Regions from separate parts of the Sphaerisporangium sp. NPDC088356 genome, predicted to be linked through region 3. Evidence: riboswitches for the same ligand, from Rfam matches in the RefSeq annotation. Region 3 holds a riboswitch; each other region holds the start of a gene.

Region 1 (4,253 bases), on a different contig from region 3:
CGAACGGGAGGCCCGCGAGAAGGGCATCTCCGTACGAACCGCGTTCACCGAGCTCTCCTCGTCCGCCCGGGGCTGGATCCACCGGGCCGACGGCTTCGTCAAGCTGGTGGCGGACGAGCGGGTGCTGGTCGGCGCGACGATCGCCGGGCCGTACGCGGGCGAGATGCTGGGCATGCTGACACTCGCCGTGCACTCGCGGGTGCCGATCGAGCAGCTCAAGACCATGATCTATGCGTATCCGACATTCCACCGGGCGATCGAGGACACTCTCGGGCAGCTCGGCTGACCCTCGCGTCTGGAACGCTCAGCGTGACGCCGGCCGCTTGCCGTGGTTGGCCTTCTTCTTCCTGCGGGCCTTGCCCTTGCGCGCGCGTCTGCCCATCTCGCGGTCTCCTCTCCGTGCGCCTCGTGCACCCACAGTGCCCCTGGCGCCTGAGCCGTACAAGGCCCAAACGTCAAAGAGTGCACAGGCCACGGGCCGCGTCCGTCATAGGTGTGTCTTCCCCGTTGTGAGCTCTCCGCCATCAAGTTTCAACATCGGACCGTTAGTAACGTGCGATAATTTGTTGGAATCTGTTGAAGAGGAGAGAACCATGCTGGCCCAGCAACGGCAGCAGGCGATCCTCGAGCGCGTTCGCAGGAACGGCGCGGCACGGGTCGCCGACCTGGTCCGCGAGCTCGGGGTGTCCGATATGACCATCCGCCGCGATCTGGAGGTCCTGGCCGAGCGCGGGCTCATCGAGAAGGTGCACGGCGGCGCCACCGCCACGGGCGCGGGGTCGACCGAGGAGCCGGGGTTCGCGGCCAAGTCCGTGCGCCAGCAGGCCGAGAAGGAGGCCATCGCGCGCCGGGCCGCCGAGCTCGTACGCCCCGGCACCTCCGTGGCGCTGTCGGCGGGCACCACCACGTGGACACTCGCCCACCACCTGGCCGACATCCCCGAGCTCACCGTCATCACCAACTCGGTGCAGGTCGCCGACGTCTTCCACCGGTCGGGGCGTGCCGACCAGACCGTGGTGCTCACCGGCGGCGTACGCACCCCGTCGGACGCGCTGGTCGGCCCGGTCGCCGTGGCCGCCATCCGCCAGCTGAACGTCGACACGCTCATGCTGGGCGTGCACGGCATGAACCTCAGGGCGGGGTTCACGACTCCCAACCTGCTGGAGGCCGAGACGAACCGCGAGCTGGTCGCGGCCGCGCAGCAGCTCGTCGTGCTCGCCGACCACACCAAGTGGGGCACCGTGGGCATAAGCACGATCGCCAAGCTGGAGGAGGCCCACGTCGTGATCAGCGACACGGGCCTGCCCGAGGAGGCCGGTTCGACTCTTTCCGACCAGGTCGGCACCCTGATCCTCACCGATCCCGCCGGCGCACCGCAGGTGGTGGCCCAGTGAAGCGCACGGCCATCCGCCTCGCCGACGGCCGCGAGCTGATCTACTTCGACCGCCGCGACGACGCCGACCGGAGCACGCCCGACACCCGCGAGCTGCCCCCGCGTCCTCCGGCCTCCGAGCTGCGCCACGACCCGGTCATGGACGAGTGGGTCGCGGTCGCCGGCCATCGGCAGAGCCGTACGTTCCTGCCTCCCGCCGCCGAGTGCCCCCTGTGCCCCTCGGCGCCGGGCCGGGCGACCGAGATCCCCTCCCCCGAGTACGACGTCGCCGTCTTCGAGAACCGGTTCCCGTCCTTCAGCTTCCACGCGGGCGACTACGAGCAGGTGGGCGGCCTGAGCGAGGTACGGCCCGGCCTCGGCCGCTGCGAGGTGGTGTGCTTCACCTCCGAGCACGGGTCGTCGTTCGCCGCCCTCTCCCCCGAGCAGGTGGACCTGGTTCTCACGGCCTGGGCCGACCGCACGGCGGAGCTCGCGGCGCTGCCCGGCGTGGAGCAGGTGTTCTGCTTCGAGAACCGCGGCGCCGAGATCGGCATCACGCTGTCCCACCCGCACGGGCAGATCTACGCCTATCCCTACGTGACGCCCCGCACCCGGCAGATGCTGGCCTCCGCCGGGCGATACCGCGAGCGGACGGGGGGCAACCTGTTCGCCGACGTGCTCGCTGCCGAGCGGAAGGCCGAGACGCGCCTGGTGGCGTCGAACGACCACTGGACGGCGTTCGTCCCGGCCGCGGCCCGGTGGCCGTTCGAGGTGAACGTCTACCTGAACCGCCAGGTCCCCGACCTGTGCTCGCTGGACGCCGAGGAGCGCGCCGCCTTCGGCCCCCTCTACACCGATGTGCTCCGGCGGCTGGACGGCCTGTTCGGCGTGCCGATGCCGTACGTCGCGGCATGGCACCAGGCCCCGGTGCGCACCGGGCGCGACCTCGCCTACCTGCACCTCCAGCTGTTCAGCATCCGGCGGGCCAAGGAGAAGCTGAAGTACCTGGCCGGTTCCGAGTCCGCGATGGGCGCCTTCGTGAACGACGTCCTCCCCGAGGAGGCGGCCCGGCTGCTCCGGTCCCAGGATGACCTGGGGTGATTTCCGCCCCCAAGTCGCCACAAAGGGGGCTTTACCACTACCATCCATCGCACACCGGCCGTATCGGCTGGTGTGCCTAATCCCAGGTGCCCCGCCTGGGAACCGGGGACCCATTGGTTCTTGGGGTGAATCCACTTCGTGGTAGGGCGACTCCGGCCCGAACCCGTCAGCTAACCCGGTCGGCAGATGGAGAGGAGTGGGCTCTGCCCCCGACTTCGGGCCGCTACGCCTACGTGGCCGCCAGCGTTCTGACCGCGGCCGGGCTCATGCTCGGCCAGGCGACGGCGGGAAACGCCGCGCCGAAACCCACAGAGAAACAACTCAAGTCGCAGCTCGCCTCCCTCGGCAAGAAGGTCGACAAGCTGATCGGCGAGTACAACGCCAAGCGCGTCGCCGTCGCCAAGGCCAAGGCGGCCGAGAAGTCGGCACGCGAGCGCCTGGTGAGCGCCGAGACGGACCTCAAGGCGGCGCAGGGGCAGGTCGGCGACATCGCCCAGCTCCGCTACCAGGCGGGCGGCCTCGGCATGGTGGGCGAGCTCATGGCCCCGGGATACGGCGACGCCGCCATGCTGCAGCAGCTCCAGGCCGAGCAGTCGGCGAAGCTGGCGGGGTTCGCCTCGGCCAGGGACGCCCGCAAGAAGGCCGCCGACGACGCGGCCGAGCTGACCAAGCAGCTCCGCGACGACGTCGTCGAGGTGACCGGCCAGCGCAAGGACGCCGAGAAGCTGATCGGGCAGATCAAGGACAAGCTCGACCAGCTCGTACCGACCGCGCCGGGCAAGCGGGCGAACGGGTCGTGGGCTCCGGAGCTTCCCACCGGCGGCGACAACATCACCCCGAGGACACGACTGATGCGGGCCGAGGTGAAGAGCCACTTCTCCCTCGGCTTCCCGGTCGGCTGCTACCGCGCGGAGAACGACGGCGGTGAGCACCCGCTGGGCCGCGCATGCGACTTCATGCTGAGCTCAGGCGGCGCGATGCCCTCGGCCGGGGAGGCCGCGCTGGGCGACCAGATCGCCGCGTGGGCCATCAAGAACGGCCGCAAGCTGGGCGTGAAGTACGTCATCTACAAGCAGCGGATCTACAACCTGGGATTCCCCGGCTGGCGTGCCATGTCGAACCGTGGCGGCGTCACCGCGAACCACTTCGACCATGTCCACATCTCGATGTACTAGCCACCGGCCGGCCGGTGGTCAGCCGAGCCGGGCGGTGAGGCTCTTGGGGGCGATCAGGCGGTAGGCCTCGGTGACGATCTCGGCGATCTCGGCCCAGTCGGCGGGGACGTCGAGGTAGACGCCGAGCCAGCCACGATGCCCGACATAGGGCGGGCGGAAGAACCGCTCGGGCTCCTCGGCGACCATCGCCTGCTGGGCGCCGGGCGGCGCCGCGCACCAGAAGGCCAGGCGGTCGTCATGATGGTGGTCGGCCAGCGTCACGAAGGTCTTCTTGCCACGCACGAACCAGGTCGGCGCGCCGTGGCTCAGCCGCTCGCTCGTCTCGGGCAGGGCCAGGCACAGGCGTCGTAGCCGCTCCAGCGCCTGCGACGGCTCGATCTCCACGTGCTCACCCTAGAACATCGATCACCTGTTCGGATCGCCGTGGGCCTGCCGGTCAGCCCGACAGGCGGATCGGGTTGACGATGTCGGCGTAGATGAGCAGGGTGCCCATGACCAGGAGCACCGCCGCCATGGCATACGTCAGGGGCAGCGCCTTGGCGATGTCGACATGGCCGGGGGCCGGACGTCGGCGCACCTTGGCGTACCCACGCTTGAGCCCCTCC
Region 2 (4,253 bases), on a different contig from region 3:
TTGGTCACGGCCAGGCGCTTCTGCATCGCCGCGAACGTCGCCGGGTCGCGCGTCAGGTCGAGCGCGTGCACGTCGGCCCTGGCCTCGATCTGGCGGCTGACGATGTTCTCCGCGGGACCGGAGAGCACGGTGGTGAGGCTCATCAGGCCCAGCAGTAGCCCGACCGCCCGGGGGTCGGCCACCGACGCGACGCCGGTGCGGCGCCTCACCGAGGGCGGCGAGACCACGAGGAACAGCAGGCAGGCTCCGGCGGCGGCGCCGAGCGCGCCGACCAGCGTGCCGTACAGGACGTCGCCGTTCTTGGCGTGGCCGAGCTCGTGGGCGACGACCAGCTCGACCTCACCCGCCGGCGCCCGCAGCAGCGTGTCGTACACGACGATGCGCCGAGTCGCCCCGAAGCCGGAGACGTAGGCGTTGAGCGCGGTGGTCCTGCGCGAGGCGTCGGCGACCAGCACGTCCTCGACGGGCACGCCGTCGCGGCTCGCCATGGCGATCAGGTCGCTGCGCAGCCGCCCCTGCGGGAGCGGGGTGAAGTCGTTGAACAGCGGCTCGACGACGACCGGGTAGACGAACGAGGCCGCCACGGTGAGCAGGAACGCACCGGCCGCCGCCGGGATCCACCAGCGCCGCGGCGAGCGGCGCGCCAGCCAGACGACGGCCAGCACCATGATCGCGATCACGACGGTCTGGACGCCGAAGCTCTTGAGCCGGTCGGCCGACCACGCGGGCCACTGCTGCGTGGACAGGCCGAAAGCCCGCAGGCGGGTCTCGTACCACATGCCGAGCGGCCACTTGATCGCCAGGCTCACGGCCGAGAGCGCGAGGACGCCGAGCAGGGCGCGCAGCCACCACGGCCCCCTGAGGCGGCCCACGACCCACGCGCCGAACGGCGTGAGGACCAGCACGCCCGCGACGACCAGCGTCACCGCCAGGGAGAGGTACACCGGGACGTTCACGGCGGCGTCGAACGCGGCGGCGCGGGCGATCTGCCCGGAGCTGAAGTCGCGCGCGGGGTCGGGCGTCACGGCCGGAGCAGCGCCCGGCAGGGACCGCCACGGCGTGGTCAGCGCGACCACTGCGGCCACGGCCACGCCCAGCAGGACGAGCGCGATGCCCGCGGCGCGCACTCCCCCGCCCGCGCGCACGCCGCCGCGGGCCTTCTCGGTCAGCCCCGCCACGCGAGCTCCCTTCGGACGTACTCGCGCCAGGCGGCGGTGAACTCCTCCGTGGTCATCCCCAGAGCCCGGCCGAGCGCGGTCCGCGGGTCACTTCGCATGGACTCACGGTAGAGGGTCACGAGGGCACGCTCGCCGAAGCGCCCCGCGACATACCGGCAGGCGAGCCACGCCTCCTCGTACGCCTGCGCCAGCCGCGCGGAACCGGCGGCGAACGAGGCTGAGCCGGGGAGCGACCCCGGGACCCTCCCGGCGCGCACCTCGGCGCCCAGCTCCGCCGCGGCCGAGGCCACGGGGATCCCGGTGCCGAGGTAGCCCACGTAGTCGGCGAACCCCTCGATCAGCCACTTGGGCGTGCGCCCGTCGGCCGCGGCCCCGGTGGCGACGTGGGTGAGCTCGTGGGCCAAAACGACGTCGCGGCCCGCGCCGGTCAGGCGGGCGAAGGAGCGTGGTTCGATGATCACGCGATCGGTGCCGGCCACCGCCGCGAGCCCGCTCACCGCGGCGGGCGCGGCCAGCCGCGCCGCCTGCTCGGTGGTCGCGGGGACCAGGATCAGCGGCCGTACCGGCCCCGCGACCCCGGCGACGGTCAGCGCGGCACGGTCGGCCCTGCGGGCGAGGTCCGACAGCCCCGCGAGGCCCGGGCCGCCCGCACTGCCCACCCGGCCGATGACGACGGAACGCTCGCCCTGGACGACCTCGGCCCCGGACCAGATCTCCGGGTGCTCGCGCAGCACCGAGTGCGCCAGGGACAGCGGGCCGCCGGCGCCGGGAGGACCCGTCAGCGCGGCCAGCAGCCCCGCCAGTGCGGCCCAGAGCCAGACGACGCGCATGCGGGCAATCTACCTGCTGCCTCCGGCGGGCAAGGCCCGCGCGGAACCGGCGGAGACGTGCGAAGGCCCCGTCCGCCTCGAGGGGAGAGAGGTGGACGGGGCCCTCACGACCTTCGCGTGCTCAGCGTGCGGACGGGGAGGCTTCTCGGGAAAGGAGTCCTGGGAAGTCCCCTGGCACGCGGGTCACGCTCCGGGGCGGACGGCTCCGACGAAGCTGACCTTGCGGTAGCCGTTCAGCTTGTCGATGCGCACCCTCGCACCACTGTGCGGGGAGTGGATCATCTTGCCGTGCCCGACGTACATGCCGACATGGCCGAGACCGCTGAAGAACATCAGGTCGCCGGGCTTGAGGTTCTTCCAGGAGATCTTCTTCTTCACACTGCGGAACTGGCTGGCCGCGATGCGAGGAAGTTTCACTCCGGCCTTGCGCCAGGCGTACATGACCAGACCCGAGCAGTCGAACGCGCCGGGGCCGCTCGCACCCCACCGGTACGGGTCGCCGAGCTGCTTCTTGGCGACGGAGACGGCGGTGTGCGCCTTGATTCGCTGTTTGGCGACCTTGCTCAGCTTGGAGGAGCTCTGAGCGCTGGCCACCGTGGCGGCGTCAGCCGCCGTCGCCTGCATCGCGACCGCCCCGGTGGAGGCCGCCATGGTGAGCACGACACCGCCGAGGGAGAGGCGGGCGAAGCGAGACAGGCAGGGGTTTTGCGTGGTGCTGGACAGGATCGCTCCTTGATTCTTCCACTCACGCCTACCGGGTTAGCTGACGGATTCGGGCTTGGAAGTCGCCCTACGGCGCAATAGCGCCGACTCACCCCCTGACCCCACATTTAGGGTCAATTGGTTCCCCGGTTCCGTGCTCCTTGCCGCACGGATTCGGCAGGTCACCGCTGCCTGCGGTCCTGAATCGCGCCTTACTTCGACGGCGGTGACCATTGGATCTGTTCTACGGCGCCGGCCAGTTCGACCGGCTTTGCTCGCGACGGCATGGCGTGCTCGCCGCGGGCCAGAAACTACACAGATCCTCAAATACAGGCAAAGCCAGCGGCAAGTTCGTAGATCAATTAGAGGTGATCACTAACGGATAACGCCTGCAAATCAGGGGCCTGAGTTACCTAAATGTGATTCCCCTCACATATCCCGAAACGTGACCTGTCGTGAGTCACATCCGTCACTCCAGCCCCTCGGGTTAGCGATCTTCATCCAGCCGGCGGGGACGGCGCCTGGGAAGCGCCCACGCCCTCATGGCGTGCGAGATGTTCGGTGCGCCGTTCGGGCTGCTGATCCCGCTGGCCGGCCCGCTGGCCGGCCCGGGGGCCGGCCTGGCCTTCGTGGTCGTGGGAGGCTTCGGCGTCGTCGCGGGCGTGGTCGTGGGGAACGTCATCAAGTCGAGCTTCCGCCAGATGTACTGTCCCCGCGAGCTGATGGGCCGCGTCTCGGTCAGCATGCAGTTCGTCAACTACGGCACGATCCCGCTGGGCGCCCTGATCGCCGGGGTGCTCGGCGACTCGATCGGCGTCCGCCCGTCAATGTGGATCATCACGGGCGCCCTCGCGCTGACAGGTCTGGTCCTGCTCGCCGGGCCGCTCCGGCGGCACAGGGACCTGCCGTCCGCGCCGCCGTCCCCGGTCACGGCAGGGTGAGCCGCACCGCCTGCCCGTGCCCATCCCCGGCCTGACCCCGATCACCGTCGGCTGGGCCGTCCGCCAGTGGGACGCCCTCGGCCCACTGGCCACCGAGTTCGGCGACCCCGTCACCGCCACCGGGCAGGGCGCTCAGGGACGTATGGCGCCGAAGATCCCTCGGTAGGACGAGAGGGGGACGACCTTCACGACGTCCCCCGTGCGGGGGGCGTGGACCATCTTGCCGCCGCCCGCGTACATGCCGACGTGGCCGAGACCGGAGGCGAACAGCAGGTCGCCCGGCTGCAGGGCGTTCAGGGAGACCCGGCGGGAGGCGCCCCAGGAGTACTGCTCGGCGGCGGTGCGCGGAAGGCTGACACCGGCCGCACGCCAGGCCGCCTGAGTGAGGCCCGAGCAGTCGTAGGAGCCTGGACCGGTCCCGCCGTACCTGTAGGGCTTGCCCACCTGCGCGAAGGCGAACTGGAGCGCCGTGCGCGCGTTGCCGGAGGCCGAGCCGGTGTACTTGATGCCGGCACTGTTGGGGTTGCCCGCGTTGTAGGCGTTGAGGCTGCGGAGCAGGCGCTCCTGCTCGCCGACCAGCTTCTCGACGTCCTTCTTCTGCT
Region 3 (4,253 bases):
CCGGCGCGCCCGGGGGCTGCACGCCCGCCGGAGCGTACGGCTGCTGGTAGCCGCCCTGCGGGTAACCCGGCTGGCCGTAGCCCTGCGGGGCGTACCCCTGCTGGCCGTACTGCGGCTGCTGGCCATAGGCGGCCTGCTGCTGCCCGTACTGCGGCTGACCGTACTGCTGGTCGCCGTAGCCCTGCTGGCCGTACTGCTGCTGACCGTACTGCTGCTGACCGTACGGGGCCTGCTGGCCGTACGCCTGCTGCTGGTCCTGGCCGGGCTGCTGGCCGTAACCCTGCTGGCCGTACTGCGACTGCTGACCGTAGGCGCCCTGCTGGCCATACTGCTGCTGGCCGTACGCCTGCTGCTGGTCATAACCGGGCTGCTGGCCATAGCCCTGCTGCCCCTGCTGGCCGTACTGCGGCTGCTGGCCGTACGCTCCGGTGCCGCCCTGCGCCCCGTAGGCTCCTTGCTGGCCGTACTGCTGGCCGGAACTCGGCTGCGAGTCCTGCTGACCCTGCTGGCCCTGCTGGCCATATGCCTGCTGACCCTGCTGACCGTACGGCTGCTGGGGGTAGCCCTGGCCGTACGCTCCGGTGCCGCTCTGCTGCCCGTAAGCCCCCTGCTGGCCGTACGGCTGCTGCCCGTAGGACTGCTGGCCGTAGGACTGCTGGCCGTAGCTGTTCTCTGATGTCGGCTGGGGACGGTGAACGACCGTCACCTCCGGATCTGCGCCCGGGAGGGGCCGATCGGCGTTGTGCTGCTGCCCATATTGCGGAGATCCGGATGACGATTGATCGTCGTCCGGCTCGTCCCGTGGGTACGGCGGCTGTCCGGTGCTCACCGTGTCACCTCACTTCGGCTTCGCATGCGGCATGTCAGACACACATGCTGTGGTGTTGCCCAACGTAGCGACAGTGGCATCAGCAGTCACCTTTCCATCGCGTCATCCTGGAGGTCAAGATCGCGGGATCAGATGGAGAAGCATGCGCGTGTTACCGAGAGTGTTCGGCTTTACGTGTTCCAGATCGAGGAACTCGGCCACGCCCTCATCGTAGGAGTCGAGCAACTCGGCGTACACCTCCGGAGACACCGGAGTGCCCTGGACCTCCTCGAACCCGTGCTTGGCGAAGAATCCGACCTCGAAGGTGAGGCAGAAGACCCTCTGCAAACCTAGCTCCCGCGCGGTGTCCAGCAGCGCCGCCACGATCATGTGGCCGATGCCGAGGCCGCGGCAGCTCACGTCGACGGCGACGGTGCGGATCTCCGCGAGGTCCTCCCAGAGCACGTGCAGCGCCCCGCAGCCCACCACGACACCGTCGCTCTCGGCGACCCAGAACTCCTGGACGTCCTCGTAGAGGGTGACGGTCGACTTGCGCAGCAAGCGGGGGCCGTCGCCGGAATAGGTGTCGACCAGTCGCCTGATGGTCCGGACATCGGGAGTGCGGGCTCGCCTGACGACGAGCGTGCTGCCGGCGCGTACGGGCTCCACGACCTGCTCCATGACCGGCCAGCGTATCCGGCCTACGACGGCCCGGCTTTTCCGGCTGTGCCGGTTCGCGCGCCATAACGGACGGACCCAAAACCCCTTCCGTCCCCACTGCTGTCGCGCTGGGTAGCCGAGCGAGTGCCGTGCGTCGAAATCCATGGCCTTGTCGACATTTCATAGCCGATGCGGTGACGGACCTGCGATTTTCTGCGGCAAGTGACCCCCAAAGACCAGTAAACCCAGGGTAACGTGGGCCCGTCGTCGCAGCGGGCGTGATCTTCTCGTGACACGCCGGTTGTGAAACCTCAACAGAATTCGCAGTTCTGGTTGAGCAGGAACCTCGACTGCACTAGTGTCCAGCGTCAATGTCGGTCATCGCGCAGCGGTGGCTGAAACCGCCTAATCCCGGCCACATCCAAAGTGGCGGGGAGCCGGGGACCCAATGGTGAGACACGGGGCACACCCCGGCGAACCACCACCCCTGGGGTGAATCCGAGAGGGAGGCATCGCGATCCTCCATGGTCACGCACTCGGTAGGGCTACTCCGGCCCGAACCCGTCAGCTAACCCGGTAGGCGGCCGAGGAGAGGAGCTTGTTGGTGCAGCCTAGGCGCACGCCCGGAAAGAGCGAAGGCAGGCATGCCCGCTCCCGAGAGCGGAGCCCGCGTTCCTGGCTCGGCACGGTCATGGGAGCGCCCAAGCGCCTCCCACGCCGTATCGCGCTCGTCACCGTCACCCTGACGGCCGTGACCTTCGGGTCGCCGCTGATGACCGCGACCGCCGATCCCAAGCCCAGCCTGAACCAGCTGAAGACCCAGGTCGAGCACCTCTACAACCAGATCGAGTCACTCACCGAGCAGTACAACGGCCAGAAGGAGCGCCTCAAGCAGGCGCAGCGTTCCGCCGATCTCGCCAAGAAGACGCTGGCCAAGAGCCAGACCGATCTGGAGGAGAAGCGCCGCAAGGCCGGGCTGTACGCGCAGGACGCCTACATGACCGGCGGCATCGACTCCTCGCTGGCCCTCGCCATGTCCGGCGACCCCGCCGGCTACCTCGACCGTGCGGCCACCACCTACGCCCTCCAACTGCAGCAGGGCGAGGAGGTCTCGCAGATCACCAAGGCCATGGACATGGCCGAGCGCGCCAAGGCGAGCGCCAAGGCCCGCGAGGTCGAGGTCAAAAAGCTCGTCACCGACCTGTCGTCCCAGCGCGACAAGATCCGCGCCCTGGTCTCCAAGACCGAGAGCAGCCTGTTCAAGCGGGCTCTGTCCCAGGCCGGCCAGTCGTTCGGCAGGGCGACGAAGATCGACATCCCGATCCCGGGTCAGGGCAAGGCCGCCGAGGCCGCCAAGTGGGCGCTGACGCAGCAGCTCAGGCCGTACGTCTGGGGCGCCGCGGGCCCGACCACCTTCGACTGTTCCGGCCTGGTCATGTGGGCCTACCAGAAGGTCGGCATCAGCCTCCCCCACTACACCGGCGACCAGTGGACCGCGGGAACCCACGTGTCCCGGCAGGATCTTCGGCCAGGCGACCTGGTCTTCTTCTACAACGACCTGCACCACGTGGGCATCTACATCGGCGGCGGCATGATGGTGCACGCGCCTCACACCGGTGACGTCGTGCGGGTGGCCCCCCTCGGCAACCGGCCGTTCGCCGGCGGCGTGCGCATCGCCGACTGACCGCCCGAAGGCACCGCCCGCGCCCGCACGGCGCAGAGGAGCCACACGCACGGCACAGGGCAGGCCACACGCACGGCACAGAGCGACACGCGGGCAGGCAGTGGTTCAGGCCTGCCCGCCGCGCACTCCTCGCCGCACGGCCCGCACCATCGGCTAGATGAGCCGGCGACGCGCCGCCCAGGCCACCGCCTCGATGGCGGTGGCGACGCCGATGCGGTCGCAGATGCCCCGGAGGCGGCGCCGCACCGTGCGACCGCTCACATCCAGCCGGCGACCCACCCTGTCGACTGTCACGCCCTTGGCCAACTCGGCGAGCAAAAGAAGATCATCGTCGCTCAATCCCACACCGTCTGATCCCGGGGGAATGTCATTCTCCCGGGAAACCAGATCCGGATACGCCATCGGGTGTCCTCCCCCACGACGAACTCGGCAACATGCTGAATGCTTCGGCCCGCCCGTCAGGAACGGTAAACGCCATCTTGAAAGGTCGTCAAGCGCCGGCCTCGATACGCGTTACGTTCGTGATTGACATACCAGTCCATATGTGAACTACTCATGACATGTCCGCGAACCTATAGGTCTGCCGTACACCGACCGAGATCACGTGGGCACCCGGTCACGGCCCCGGCGAGGCGCGACCACGGTGCTGGTGGGTGGCGGGTTCCCGGCCCCGGCCTCCGGACCTCGGGCACGGATATATGATCAGCGCCTAATTCAGCCTCTGAAATACGGGTCGTTTCATACCTTTTCCGGCTGGACGGCGCGCGACATGCCGCCGGGCCCTGATTTGTCGCTATCGATCACGTCCGGGCGTCGTAATCGGCGCGGACCGCCTCCACGTCCCAGATATGGATCTCCGCCCACCGCTTGATCGCCATCATTACCGGCATGAGCGACGTGCCCAGTGGCGTCAGCTCGTGGCCGACCCGGATGGGCCCCGACGGTGTGACCGTGCGGGTGACGATGCCGTCGCGTTCGAGGCCACGCGGCGTCGTGGGCCCGTGGACGGCTGGTGCTGGCCCCTGAGGCCGCCCGCGGGGCTCAGCTGGTGTTGCGGTTGTAGATGAGGCGCAGGCCGATGAGCGTGAGCCACGGCTCGTG
Region 4 (4,253 bases), on a different contig from region 3:
CGCCACAGGCGCCGCCGAGAGAGAAGAACAGCCCCGCCCAGGCGGCCTCCTCGCCGTCGGTCAGCAGCTCGGGCTCCTCACCTGCGGCCCTGCCGTCGAGGTGGTCGAGGGCGTGGCCGAGCACGTAGGGCCGGGCCTCGGGATCCGCCTCGCGCAGCAGGTCACTGGCCTCGACGGCCACCGCGAGGTCGGCGAGTTCGCCGTCGGCCTCGTACCGGCACCAGTGGTACCAGGCACGCGCGCGCAGGGCTTCCGGCTCTGATGAGCCGCGCAGCCGCTCGGCGTCGGCGAGGGCCTCTTCGGAGAACAGACCGTCGGCGTGGCCCTCCTCCTGGTAGGCCCTGACACAGGCGTAGATCCGGGCTAAGACGGCTTCGTCCACGGATCCGACCGTACGGCTGGACGTGACCTCGCGGCTACTGATAGTCCACAACTTGTGGATGGATTCGACGTGCTATTGGACGACACTCCCGACGATCCCGGCCTTGTCCGTCTCGACCTGCCGCCGGGAAGCTCGGTCCTGGACGCCACCGAGGCGCTGGAGTCCCTCCTGGCCGACGACGCCTCGATCGAGTACGCCGTCCTCGTGGTGGGAGACCAGGTCGCCGGTGTCTCCAGCCGGTCCCGACTCGTACGCCTCGGCTCGGCGGTGCTGCGATCGCTTGGAGACGGCGCGGGCGCGACGCTTCCCGGCGAGTCGCTCCGCTACCGGATCATCCGCTTCGCCTGCGCGACGTGCGGCTCGGCGACGCGACGGGTCCACCTCGATCCCCGCATGACGCCCACGTGCCCTCAGGGGCACGGGCCGATGGAGACGCGCAGGTGAGCCTGGACGCGCTGGCCAAGCCCGGCATCTCCGGAGGACGGTTCCTCCTGGTCGACTACCTGCCCACCTATGCGGCCTCCCTCATGGTCCTGGTGCTGGTGTGGGCGGGCGCGCCCGGCCGCCCGGTCGACTTCGGGCGCGCCTGGCGTACGGCCGCGGGACTCCGGACCGGTGAGGTGGTGCTGCTCGGGGTCGCGATCACGCTGCTCGCCGTCCTCGGCACCCCGTTGCAGCTGGCGCTGGTCCGCCTGCTGGAGGGCGAATGGCCGCCGGCCGGCCTGGCCAGGCGCTCTCGTGCGAGGCAGGGACGCCTCCGGGCACGGCTGGCCTCCGCGGAGGAACTACCCGAGAGCCAGGAGGGCACGGCCGAGGGACAGGCGGGCACGGTCGAAGGTCAGGAGGGCACGGCCGAGGGACCGGCGGCGGGAGCCGAGACGTATGTGGCGGAAGCCGGGATCCAGGCCGCCGGGGTGGCCGGCACCCGGCTACGGCGGCTGTACCCGCCCGCGGAGCTGCTGCGGCCGACCGCACTCGGGAATGTCCTGGCGGCCACAGAGTCCCAGGCCGGCGAGCCGTACGGGCTCGACGCCGTGGTGGCGTGGCCGCGCCTCTATCCGCTCCTCGGCGAGAACGTCAAGGCCGTCGTCGACGACCGGCGCGACATCCTGGACACCTCCGCCCGCCTGTCGGTGACGATGGCCGCGACCGCGGTGGTGGCGGGCGCGCTGCTGGCCCGCTCGGGATGGTGGCTGCTGCTGGCCTTGGTGCCGCTGGTGATCGCCCGAGTGGCGTACGTGGGGGCCGTCCACGCCGCCGTCGCCTACGGGGAGGCCGTGCGGGCCGCCATCGACCTCCACCGCTTCACGCTCGTCGACGCCCTGCGCCTCCCGCTCCCCCGCGACCCGGACGACGAGCACCGTCGCAACACCTACCTGTGCGACCTGTGGCGCCAGGGCATCCCCATGCCGCCGGAACCGTACCGCCACCCGTCGCCGCCGGACGACGCCCGTACCTCGCATGTGGACAGGCGGCCACCCCGGCGGCGCTAGTCGTTCTCCCGTGCCGGTCACGTTCATTCAGTGTGCGCCGCGGTGTCGGTGGGCTTGCCCTCCGGAACCTCGTCGTGTTCCGGCGCTGGCCGCGGAAGTTCGGACGCGTCGTGGATCGCGGGCCGCGGCCTCACGAGCAAGCGCCCCGGGAAATGACTGTGGGCACCCGCCGTCAAGTGGAGAGTGCCCAGGTCATCGGTCAAAGCGTGGTGCGCCGCCAGGGACTCGAACCCCGGACCCGCTGATTAAGAGTCAGCTGCTCTAACCAACTGAGCTAGCGGCGCGTGACTACGGTGACTTTAGCAGTCCTGGCCTGGCTCCGCACATCCACAGTGGTGATGCGGGGCTTTCAGGTGGTTCTCCGTGAGGCCTTCCGTACGGAGGCCTCCGGGTGTCAGCCGTTGGCGAGGACCACAGGGGCCGGGGGCTTGGCGGGGTTCTTGTCGACGACGCCCCACGCGCCGTTGGAGAACGGGACCGGGTAGTTCTTCTTGCCCACGCCGTTGCCCCACTTGGTGATGACGTAGTCGACCTTGATGTGGCCGGCGTCGAAACCGGTCACCACCAGGGAGGAGTTGTTGAAGGTGCCGCCGGTCAGCTCCGCGAAGGTCTTCCCGTCGATGTCCAGCATGACGCCGCTCTCGGACGGGATGCCCGGGCCTCGGTCACCGATGAAGAAGGGGGCCTTCTTGTCCTTGTAGAGGACGTACCCCTCGGTTCCGAGCGGCCAGCTGGGGCTGGCGAACAGGCCCTTCTGCATGGGCTTGCCGATGGCCGGCAGTCCCGTGTCACCCATACGGCCGGAGGAGTCGTCCCAGAAGTACGACGCCTTGGTCGAGCCCTTGAGCAGCATCGGCTTCGAGGCCTGGGTTTGAACGGGGGTCAGGGGCTTGTCATCGGCGTGGGCTGTGCTGGTGGCGCAGACGGCGGTCGCGCATGCGAGGGCGACTCCGGCGAAGCCTGACGTCCATCGACATTTGGGGGTGTTCTTGAAAAAAGGCATGGAGGATAGGATCTTTCGTCAGAAGACAAGGGGACCCGCGCTCCGAGAGTCAAGATTTCGGTGCGGGGGGTGGAAAGCGCTCTCAGGATGCGAGCGAGACCACAGGGGTCGATCGCGGCGCTGAGCGCGCGTCCGTATTCGTCCGTTAGCGACGGCGGATTGCCATCATGTGTCACAGAGGGATCGCTCGGTGCACGGCTGCTAGCAGCCGACTCGCCCGCCGCTTCTGACGGCGAGATCCGGGTCTAGGGTTGCCCGGCGGACTGACTGCGCGGAGTGAGGTGCTCCACTCGGGTCTCCTCTCCAATCACGTCTACCGGGTTAGCTGACGGGTTCGGGCTTGGAGTCGCCCTACCGCTTGCGCGGATTCACCCCGAAGAACTTGGGTCCCCGGTTCCCCTGGGCCTGATGGGCCTTGGAGATTCGACACTTGAGGCGGCGGCCTTCGGCTGAAGACCAGGTCACCACCCCTTTCGTGGTTGAAACCTTACCCACCAAGTCAGGACAAAGCAAACGAAATCACTACAAAGCATTATAAGATCTACCTTCGCACCACAAACCCCCACACTTCGGACATTAGGGTCCATGGCGAGTTCAGCGTAGGGGCCGGCGGGGAGATCAATGTGACGCCTGTGACTGCTGATGAACATGGCACACGAATGGCATGAAAAAGCGCACGCCCGTACGTCGAGACGGGCGTGCGCGAAGGGTGGGAAGTGCCGCGCGGGCGCGGCGAGGGGGTCGACGGTCAAGAGCCTGGAGACATGAATCGGGGCCGGACAGTCCCCCGCCTGCCCGGCCCCGATCTACACGGTCCAGCGCCGATGCCTTCCCCCAAACGCACCGGGCGGTCCCGCTGTACGGACGCGGTCCCCCACCGCGTCCTTCTGGCAAAAAGCTCTGCGGCGCCCTCTCGGGCGGCTGGTCGCATCCCTCTTGACCTGCCTTAACACTACATACCGGGGCCTGAGCTACTCGTCATCCCCGGGTATAGATTCGGTCTAAGTCGCTCGGATGACCGGGTACGGCCGGACCCGCCGGGCCAGGCGGCTATTCGGGCAGTTCGACCTTGACCTCGGTGCCCTTTTCGAGGGAGCGGCTGACCGTGCAGTGCCGCTCGTGGACCCGGTGGGCCACGGCGCGGAAGACCTCGTCCGCCTCCGCGTCGCCCTCGGGCAGCTCGACGTCGTACGTGATCGTGACCGGGCCGAGCAGCGTGGGCTCGGCCTTCTCCGCCTGGACCGTCATCGCCAGCCGTACGAGCCTGTGCCCGCGCTGGGCGGTGAGCGGCTCGACGGTCACGATGTTGCAGCCTCCGACCGCGGCGAGCAGCAGCTCCACGGGGGTGAAGACCCCCTCCTGGTCGCCGCTGCCC

The links. Region 3 has a riboswitch for cyclic di-AMP ahead of AB0O34_RS12065 (NlpC/P60 family protein). Riboswitches for the same ligand answer to the same signal wherever they lie in the genome.
Region 1: linked by a shared signal. The riboswitch ahead of AB0O34_RS24110 (hypothetical protein) and the one ahead of AB0O34_RS12065 (NlpC/P60 family protein) in region 3 are both predicted to bind cyclic di-AMP.
Region 2: linked by a shared signal. The riboswitch ahead of AB0O34_RS32040 (C40 family peptidase) and the one ahead of AB0O34_RS12065 (NlpC/P60 family protein) in region 3 are both predicted to bind cyclic di-AMP.
Region 4: linked by a shared signal. The riboswitch ahead of AB0O34_RS01365 (hypothetical protein) and the one ahead of AB0O34_RS12065 (NlpC/P60 family protein) in region 3 are both predicted to bind cyclic di-AMP.

What each region holds. Positions count from the first base shown of each region.
Region 1 covers NZ_JBFBIK010000072.1:11,420-15,672, forward strand. The annotation lists gene AB0O34_RS24095 (NAD(P)/FAD-dependent oxidoreductase) at 1-286, shown strand, start outside; gene AB0O34_RS24100 (DeoR/GlpR family DNA-binding transcription regulator) at 594-1,394, shown strand; gene galT (galactose-1-phosphate uridylyltransferase) at 1,391-2,473, shown strand; cyclic di-AMP (ydaO/yuaA leader) riboswitch at 2,537-2,672, shown strand; gene AB0O34_RS24110 (hypothetical protein) at 2,707-3,648, shown strand; gene AB0O34_RS24115 (MmcQ/YjbR family DNA-binding protein) at 3,667-4,032, opposite strand; gene AB0O34_RS24120 (site-2 protease family protein) at 4,085-4,253, opposite strand, start outside.
Region 2 covers NZ_JBFBIK010000137.1:2,299-6,551, forward strand. The annotation lists gene AB0O34_RS32030 (M48 family metallopeptidase) at 1-1,178, opposite strand, end outside; gene AB0O34_RS32035 (hypothetical protein) at 1,166-2,008, opposite strand; gene AB0O34_RS32040 (C40 family peptidase) at 2,192-2,659, opposite strand; cyclic di-AMP (ydaO/yuaA leader) riboswitch at 2,742-2,900, opposite strand; gene AB0O34_RS32045 (hypothetical protein) at 3,265-3,651, shown strand; gene AB0O34_RS32050 (NlpC/P60 family protein) at 3,784-4,253, opposite strand, start outside.
Region 3 covers NZ_JBFBIK010000024.1:11,723-15,975, reverse strand. The annotation lists gene AB0O34_RS12075 (RDD family protein) at 1-706, opposite strand, end outside; gene AB0O34_RS12070 (amino-acid N-acetyltransferase) at 944-1,477, opposite strand; cyclic di-AMP (ydaO/yuaA leader) riboswitch at 1,861-2,067, shown strand; gene AB0O34_RS12065 (NlpC/P60 family protein) at 2,073-3,152, shown strand; gene AB0O34_RS12060 (LuxR C-terminal-related transcriptional regulator) at 3,306-3,554, opposite strand; partial or broken gene AB0O34_RS12055 (winged helix-turn-helix transcriptional regulator) at 3,953-4,126, opposite strand; gene AB0O34_RS12050 (type III pantothenate kinase) at 4,194-4,253, opposite strand, start outside.
Region 4 covers NZ_JBFBIK010000002.1:36,525-40,777, forward strand. The annotation lists gene AB0O34_RS01345 (CHAT domain-containing protein) at 1-382, opposite strand, end outside; gene AB0O34_RS01350 (hypothetical protein) at 452-826, shown strand; gene AB0O34_RS01355 (hypothetical protein) at 823-1,875, shown strand; tRNA gene AB0O34_RS01360 (tRNA-Lys) at 2,083-2,159, opposite strand; gene AB0O34_RS01365 (hypothetical protein) at 2,270-2,878, opposite strand; cyclic di-AMP (ydaO/yuaA leader) riboswitch at 3,173-3,317, opposite strand; gene AB0O34_RS01370 (OsmC family protein) at 3,929-4,253, opposite strand, start outside.